Regions from separate parts of the Pseudomonas sp. IT-347P genome, predicted to be linked through region 2. Evidence: predicted binding sites of a transcription regulator. Region 2 holds the regulator's gene; the other holds the start of a gene.

Region 1 (4,218 bases), on a different contig from region 2:
TCCAGGCGACACGGATGCGAGGGCAAACCTTCACTGGATGTTGCCAAGGTGCCCTTCCACGTTCAGTAGAGGCGCCACATTAGTTTTCTTCTTCGAGATTTCTTACTTGGCTTCCTCCCCCGGCCAGCCAACCATTCGGTTCGAGTTCTTTACCGTACTTGGCCGCTACCTCAATAAAATGACGCTGATTGGCTGAAATACCTCCGGCTAACCGAAGTGCTTCAGCGTGATATCCAACAATCTCTTCGAGCTTTGCCCGTCTCTTTTTGTCTTTCATTGAGGCCTCGTTTTTTGGGTGACAGATGCTTTGTTGGCCACCGTAGTACAAGGAGGAAAAGTCGCGTAATCAGGCGCAGACGCTGATGTTTGTAGGGCCATGCCCTAATAGGTGTAGGACGCCGGCGAAAGGGGTATGAAGGTCTTGTATCCGGGAGTCGGATGTTCCAGTTTGGCCACTCAATGCAGCCTCTGGAGGCGAAAAATGCACCGCAATGGTATGCGCCCGATTCATCCGGGCGAGGTTCTGAATAAGGAATTCATGGAGCCGCTGGGCATGACTGTCATAGGTCTGGCCTGCCCACGAACTGGCCCGCGTGAGATCGAAAAGCTTGTGAAATGCCAGCTCAGGATCTGCGCCGATCTGGCAATCAGCCTTGCCACTCATCTCGACACTACGCCTGAGTTCTGGATGAATCTCCAATCGACTTACGATTTGCGCAGGGCCCAGCTCCGGCATGCGGGTTTATAGCGATTGCAGCATCCGCGAAGCTCTTTTCCACCATGGCCCCGTCATTGGGCGTTTGGTCTGTTCCCGTTCCACCACCATCAACGGCACATCCTGCAACCGTATCCACGGCTGATTATTCCAGTGCAACAAACTCAACGTCATGTCCGGCCAGTTGAGCAAGCTGAGGTGTGGGCGTTCGCTTGTGCTGGGATGTTGGGCGTCGCGCAGGGTAGGGATGACCTGGTGGGTGAGCCATTCGCGTAGCGCTCGGTATTCGGGGCAGTAGTGGTAGACGAGGAGGGCGTAGATGCCGGATTCGCTGATCAGCAGGGTGTTTTCGATTTGATTGTGGATCAGGGTTTTGCGGGTCTGGTATTGGTCGGGGTCGAGTTTTCGCAGCATGCGTTCGTTGAGGTAGATGTGCAGCAGGCGGCTCAGGTCTCGGGCGCAGAACCAGGGTTGGTTCTGGATGAGGAGGGCGTGGAGGGGGAGTTTGTGGCGGGTGAAGATGTGCGGGGTCAGATAAGACTCTTCTTGATTCATTGAGCAGTTCCTCTTGCTTAAGGGGCTGCCCTCAATAGTCGCCAAACGATTGGGTGGCAGTTGTACGCGGGTTGGCGAACCGGAGCAAAAGGAACCCGGCAGACCCGAAGGTCTCCCACGCACAACCGCCATGAAGCGATGTGGCGGTAAATGTAGCCGCCATCATGGTTGTCGTGCGCCTTAAGCTGTTCGGGTCGCCAAACCCGGTGCTGAACATTCAGCATCAGGTGAGCTTAGAAACCGGGGCTTTTCGGCGCAATCGGACGGCGGTGGTGCAGTGTGTAGGACGTTGCCGGGATGGTTGAAGGGCTGGAGATCAAAAGATCGCAGCCTTCGGCAGCTCCTACAGGGGATTGCGGGGTTACTCGGCTGGGGGATTCAGCTTCGCTTCCATCTCGGCAACCTTGGCTTCGAGGCTTTCGAGGCGAGCGCGAGTACGTGCCAACACAACCATCTGACTATCAAACTCTTCACGGCTCACCAGGTCGAGTTTGCTGAAGGCACTCTGCAGCAGCATCTTGAACTGGCTTTCGATTTCGGCTTTCGGCAGCGGGGTGTCGCCGCTGAAAAGGCGGGAGGCGGTGCCGCTCAGGGCGTCGAGAAAGTCTTTGGGCGCGAGCATGATGGATGTCCTGTAAACAATGGCCGGCAGTGTATCACGCAGTGTCTATAGTCAATCTCGTGGTCAGGGATGCACGCTTTTCGCGCAGGCGGACGGACGGCAACGCACCGTTGTTGTGCGTATCTGGATGAGCGTTCACACGAGGGTGCCTGCAGCAGTGGCCAAGCGATTGAATTCAGTAAGTTTTGGCGAGATGGCAAGGTTTCTGCTTAGTCACCTTCGACCCATGCACTGATGCAGTCGCTGTGACGAATGCAGTGCGGCAGACGGAGCGGGGAGTTTCGTCGGCAGCGGTTAGCTGGCGTCAGTCGGGCAGGTACGGCCGACGATGCGTTACAAAGCCAGGCACTGCGCTTAGACTTGAGTCGGGTTTGTTTTCCTGGGGCAAGTCCACCAATTCGGGAGAGAGTTTTCATGAAGCTAGTCACTGCCATCATCAAGCCGTTCAAGTTGGACGACGTGCGCGAGTCGCTGTCCGAAATCGGCGTGCAGGGCATTACCGTTACTGAAGTCAAAGGCTTCGGCCGGCAGAAGGGTCACACCGAGCTGTATCGCGGCGCGGAATATGTGGTCGATTTTCTGCCCAAGGTGAAAATCGACGTGGCCATCGACGACAAGGATCTGGATCGGGTGATCGAGGCGATCACCAAGGCGGCCAACACCGGCAAGATCGGTGACGGCAAGATCTTCGTGGTCAATCTGGAACAGGCGATCCGCATCCGTACCGGCGAAACCGATACCGACGCGATTTAAGCCGCCACAAACCCCAACGCCCCAGGAGAAAACAATATGACTCTGCGTAAATTCGCAGGGCTAGGAGCCCTGTTGTCTATCGTAATGCCAAGCCTTGCAATGGCGGCAGACGAAGTGGCGGCCCCGGTCCTCAATTCCGGCGACACTGCCTGGATGCTCACCTCGACAGCCCTCGTGCTGTTCATGACCATCCCGGGCCTGGCGCTGTTCTACGGCGGTATGGTTCGCTCGAAAAACATTCTTTCCGTGATGATGCAGTGCTTCGCCATTACCGGTCTGATCAGCATCCTGTGGGTCATTTATGGCTACAGCATTGCGTTCGACACCACCGGCATGGAGCAGGGCGTCGTCAACTTCAACTCGTTCTTCGGCGGCATGGGCAAGGCGTTCCTCGCTGGTGTCACGCCTTCGAGCCTGACCGGCCCTGCGGCGCTGTTCCCTGAGGCGGTGTTCATCACCTTCCAGATGACCTTCGCGATCATCACCCCGGCGCTGATCGTCGGTGCGTTCGCCGAGCGGATGAAGTTCTCCGCGATGCTGATCTTCATGGGCATCTGGTTCACCCTGGTTTACGCGCCGATCGCGCACATGGTCTGGTCCGGCAACGGCGGCCTGATGTGGGACTGGGGCGTACTCGACTTCGCCGGCGGCACCGTGGTGCACATCAACGCCGGTGTCGCCGGTCTGATTGCCTGCCTGGTGCTGGGCAAGCGCAAAGGCTTCCCGACCACCCCGATGGCCCCGCACAACCTCGGTTACACCCTGATGGGCGCGGCGATGCTTTGGGTCGGCTGGTTCGGCTTCAACGCCGGCTCCGCTGCTGCGGCCAACGGGACCGCCGGCATGGCGATGCTGGTCACTCAGATCGCCACCGCTGCTGCCGCGCTGGGCTGGATGTTTGCCGAGTGGATTACCCACGGCAAACCTAGTGCACTGGGCATCGCTTCGGGTGTGGTTGCTGGCCTCGTTGCAATTACTCCGGCTGCTGGCACCGTGGGGCCGATGGGGGCACTGGTGATCGGTCTGGCGGCGGGCGTGGTGTGCTTCTTCTGCGCCACCACCCTGAAACGCAAACTCGGTTATGACGATTCCCTGGATGCGTTCGGCGTACACGGTATCGGCGGTATCCTCGGCGCGATTCTGACCGGTGTGTTCGCAGCTCCCGCTCTGGGTGGCTTCGGCACCGTTACCGATATCGGTGCCCAAGTGTGGATTCAGGTCAAAGGCGTGGGCTTCACGGTGATCTACACCGCGATCGTTACCTTCATCATCCTCAAGGTCCTGGACGCTGTGATGGGGCTGCGCGTGACCGAGGAAGAAGAATCGGTCGGCCTCGATCTGGCACAACACAACGAACGCGGCTACAACCTGTAAGTACGCGCAGCAAAAAACTTGCCCGGTTCGCCGGGCATTTTTTTGTCTGGAATTTGTCGCAAAGAGAGCAGCTGAAAGGATTTTTCGTACGGCTTTGGTCGTGTTTACGACGGGCGTTTTTCTGCGGCCAATGGCTTACGCAATTGCAGGAATATTAGGGCCTTTGTTTTTTCCCAGAGCGCGCTAGAATGCGCCCCGA
Region 2 (4,218 bases):
CATCGAAAACCAGATCGGCATCAACCGGCATGCCACGCTTGAAACCGAATGACTCGACCAGAAACGCGGTGCCCGGCTCCGGCTGATTCAGCAGGCGCAGCTTGATGGAATCGCGCAACTGGTACAGGTTCAGATTGGTGGTGTTGATCTTCAGGTCAGCGAGATCGGCGATCGGGCCGAGCAGGGCGGTTTCATCCTGAATCGCCTCGGCCAGCGAGCGATTGGCATTGCTCAGCGGATGACGACGACGGGTCTCGGAAAACCGTTTGAGCAGGGTTTCCTCGTCAGCGTCCAGATACAGCACATCGCACTGGATATGCTTGCTTCTGGCGTCTTCAAGCAATTCGGGGAAGCGTGACAGATGGCTTGGCAAGTTGCGCGCATCGATCGACACGGCCACCAGCGGTTGCGCCAGTTCAGTGTGAATCAGGGCGCGCTCGGCCAGCTCCGGCAGCAATCCCGCCGGCAAGTTGTCGATGCAGTAGTAACCGTTGTCCTCAAGGACGTTCAGGGCGGTACTTTTGCCCGAGCCCGAACGGCCACTGACGATGATCAAACGCATGATTAATGCCCGTTCTGCTCGTCCAGTACGACCTGGTACAAGGCTTCGCTGCTCGGGGCGCTGCGCAGTTTATCGCGTACTTCCTTGCGATCGAGCATGCTGGCGATCTGACGCAACAATTCCAGGTGCGCATCGGTTGCGGCTTCCGGGACCAGCAAAACAAACAGCAGGTCCACCGGCGCGCCGTCGATGGCGTCGAAATCGATAGGGGCTTCAAGGTGCAACAGCGCGCTGATGGGCGACTGGCAACCCTTGAGGCGGCAGTGAGGAATGGCGATGCCGTTGCCAAAACCGGTGGAACCGAGTTTTTCACGGGCAATCAACGCCTCGAAGACATCTTGCATCGCCAGATCCGGCACTTCGCGATGGATCAGGTTGGCAATCTGTTCGAGGGCTTTTTTCTTGCTGCCGCCCGGCGCGTTCACTTGGGAACGGCCGGGGGTCAGGATGGTTTCAAGTCGGATCATGGATTAGGGATGTTAACGACCGGTTGCGCCCTGAAGGAGGCTCTGGGTCTTTTCCTTATGCTTTTTGAGTTGGCGATCCAGCTTGTCGGTCAGTGAGTCGATCGCAGCATACATATCAGTATCTTCTGCGTTGGCGACCACTTCGCTGCCGGGTATATGCAAGGTGGCTTCGATTTTCTGCTTCAGCTTTTCGACGCACATCGTGACTTGCACGTTGGTGATCTTGTCGAAATGTCGCTCCAGTCGTTGGAGTTTTTCCTCGATGTAGGAACGCAGAGGTTGGGTCACTTCCAGTTGGTGTCCACTGATGTTGACTTGCATACAGCTTCTCCTTCGTTGCCAGTGCATAAAGCGGCAGGCCGAAAAGCCTGCCACTGGAACGCTGTAACGTGGCTTACATCAACCGCTTGCGTTCGCTCGAAGGCGCGATCCCGAGGGATTCGCGGTACTTGGCGACGGTGCGGCGAGCCACCTGAATGCCTTGTGCCTCCAGTAAACCAGCGATCTTGCTGTCACTCAACGGCTTTTTCTGATTTTCCGCGGCAACCAGTTTTTTGATGATCGCGCGGATCGCTGTGGACGAGCATTCGCCGCCCTCGGAGGTGCTGACGTGGCTGGAGAAAAAGTATTTCAACTCATAAATACCGCGCGGGGTATGCATGAATTTCTGCGTGGTCACCCGGGAAATCGTCGATTCGTGCATACCGACCGCTTCGGCGATGTCGTGCAGGACCAACGGCTTCATGGCTTCGTCGCCGTACTCCAGAAAACCGCGCTGATGCTCGACGATCTGGGTGGCTACTTTCATCAGGGTTTCGTTACGGCTCTGCAGGCTCTTGATGAACCAGCGGGCTTCCTGCAATTGATTGCGCATGAAGGTGTTGTCGGCGCTGGTGTCGGCGCGGCGGACGAAACCCGCGTACTGGGCGTTGACGCGCAGGCGTGGCACCGACTCCTGATTGAGTTCGACCAGCCAGCGCTCGTTGTCCTTGCGCACGATGACGTCGGGGACAACGTATTCGGCTTCAGTCGATTCGATTTGCGAACCCGGGCGCGGATTGAGGCTCTGCACCAGTTCGATGACCTGACGCAGCTCGTCTTCCTTGAGCTTCATGCGTCGCATCAACTGGCTGTAATCGCGGCTGCCGAGCAGATCGATGTAATCGCTGACCAGACGTTTCGCTTCAGCCAGCCATGGCGTCTTGGCGGGTAACTGACGCAATTGCAGCAGCAGGCATTCACTAAGGTTGCGCGCGCCGATACCAGCCGGTTCGAATTGCTGGATGCGATGTAGAACGGCTTCGATTTCGTCGAGTTCAATGTCCAGTTCCGGATCGAACGCCTCGAGGATTTCCTCGAGGGTCTCGTCCAGGTAGCCCTGATTATTGATGCAATCGATCAGGGTGACGGCGATCAGGCGATCGGTGTCGGACATCGGTGCGAGATTCAGTTGCCACAGCAGGTGGCTCTGCAGGCTCTCGCCGGCGGAGGTGCGGGTGGTGAAGTCCCACTCGTCATCATCGCTGCTGGGCAGGCTACTGGCGCTGGTCTGGTAAACGTCTTCCCAGGCCGTGTCGACTGGAAGCTCGTTGGGGATGCGTTCGTTCCATTCACCGTCCTCGAGGTTATCTACCGTCGGCGCGGTTTCCTGATAGGAAGGTTCCTGGATCTCGGTGTTGGGCTTCTGTTCGGCGTTGTCGGCCATGGGGTCGGAATTGTCGAAGTCGTCGCCTTCTTCCTGGCGTTCGAGCATCGGATTGGATTCCAGAGCCTCCTGGATTTCCTGTTGCAGATCCAGGGTCGACAATTGGAGCAGGCGGATGGCCTGTTGCAGCTGCGGTGTCATCGTCAGCTGCTGGCCCATTCTCAAGACTAGCGATGGTTTCATGGCAGGGGCTTAACACCTTATTCGCCGGCGCTATGCGCCATCCACTACAGGGCGCCGAAGCGCCAAACTTAAGCAAATTATATGCCTGAAACTGAAGTGTTTGCCTAGAGCGCCGTAACAATTAAAGCGGATTAAATCCTGCTTGAATCGATACAGCGCCCGGGCGGCGCACCGGGCACTGTTGCGCTTACAGGCGGAACTCGTGGCCCAGATACACTTCCTTGACCAGATCGTTGGCCAGGATGGTTTCTGCGTCGCCTTCAGCGATCAGTTGACCATCGTTGACGATGTAAGCGGTTTCGCAGATATCCAGCGTCTCACGGACGTTGTGGTCGGTGATCAATACACCGATGCCTTTGGCCTTGAGGTGGTGGATGATCTGCTTGATGTCGCCAACCGAGATCGGGTCGACACCGGCGAATGGTTCGTCGAGCAGGATGAATTTCGGTGCGGTCGCCAGAGCGCGGGCGATTTCCACCCGGCGGCGTTCACCACCGGACAGGCTCATGCCGAGGTTGTCGCGGATGTGGCTGATGTGGAATTCCTGCAGCAGGCTTTCCAGCTCCTTGCGGCGGCCGGCCTTGTCGAGCTCCTGACGGGTCTCGAGGATGGCCATGATGTTGTCGGCCACCGACAGTTTGCGGAAGATCGACGCTTCTTGCGGCAGATAACCGATCCCGGCCTTGGCACGACCGTGCATTGGCTGGTGGCTGACGTCCAGATCGTCGATCAGCACGCGGCCCTGATCGGCCTGTACCAGCCCGACGATCATGTAGAAGCAGGTCGTCTTGCCGGCGCCGTTCGGGCCAAGCAGGCCGACAATCTGGCCGCTGTCGATCGACAGGCTGACGTCACGCACGACCTGGCGGCTTTTATAGGCCTTGGCCAGGTGCTGAGCTTTCAGAGTTGCCATTACTGGGTTTTCTCGTCGGTTTTCTTCTTCGGCTGGATCACCATGTCGATGCGCGGACGCGCCTCGGTGACCTTGCTGCCGGTAGCGCGACCGGCGCTGGCCAGTTTCTTCACGGTGTCGTAGACGATTTTTTCGCCCTGAGTGACGTTGCCGTCTTTGTCGACGACCTTGGCCTTATCGATCAGCACGACGCGGTTTTGCTGGGCGTGATATTGAATCGTCACGCCGTAGCCTTGAACCGGTTTGGTGTCACCCTGGGTTTGCAACTGCTCGAAGTAAGCCAGATTGCCCACGGAGGTCACCACGTCGATATCGCCATTCGGCGCGCGAGTCATGGTGACGGTGTTGCCTTTAACGATCATCGAGCCCTGGGTGATGATCACATCAC

What was found. Region 2 encodes sigma-54, which starts transcription at its own class of promoters, with help from an activator protein. Its sites were predicted from a motif close to ANTGGCATNNANNTTGCTNT; they were not measured.
Region 1: glnK (P-II family nitrogen regulator) is a predicted target of sigma-54. The motif match lies at 2,085-2,104, and genes of this name have one in related genera.

Annotation. Positions count from the first base shown of each region.
Region 1 covers NZ_CATKPQ010000033.1:316,593-320,810, forward strand. Annotated here, with positions in the region: gene ACM6IV_RS14200 (hypothetical protein) at 80-277, opposite strand; gene ACM6IV_RS14205 (HigA family addiction module antitoxin) at 482-748, shown strand; gene ACM6IV_RS14210 (Bro-N domain-containing protein) at 743-1,270, opposite strand; gene ACM6IV_RS14215 (accessory factor UbiK family protein) at 1,632-1,892, opposite strand; gene glnK (P-II family nitrogen regulator) at 2,307-2,645, shown strand; gene ACM6IV_RS14225 (ammonium transporter) at 2,682-4,019, shown strand.
Region 2 covers NZ_CATKPQ010000044.1:54,252-58,469, forward strand. Annotated here, with positions in the region: gene rapZ (RNase adapter RapZ) at 1-562, opposite strand, end outside; gene ptsN (PTS IIA-like nitrogen regulatory protein PtsN) at 565-1,029, opposite strand; gene hpf (ribosome hibernation-promoting factor, HPF/YfiA family) at 1,042-1,350, opposite strand; gene ACM6IV_RS16525 (RNA polymerase factor sigma-54) at 1,424-2,917, opposite strand; gene lptB (LPS export ABC transporter ATP-binding protein) at 3,105-3,830, opposite strand; gene lptA (lipopolysaccharide transport periplasmic protein LptA) at 3,830-4,218, opposite strand, start outside.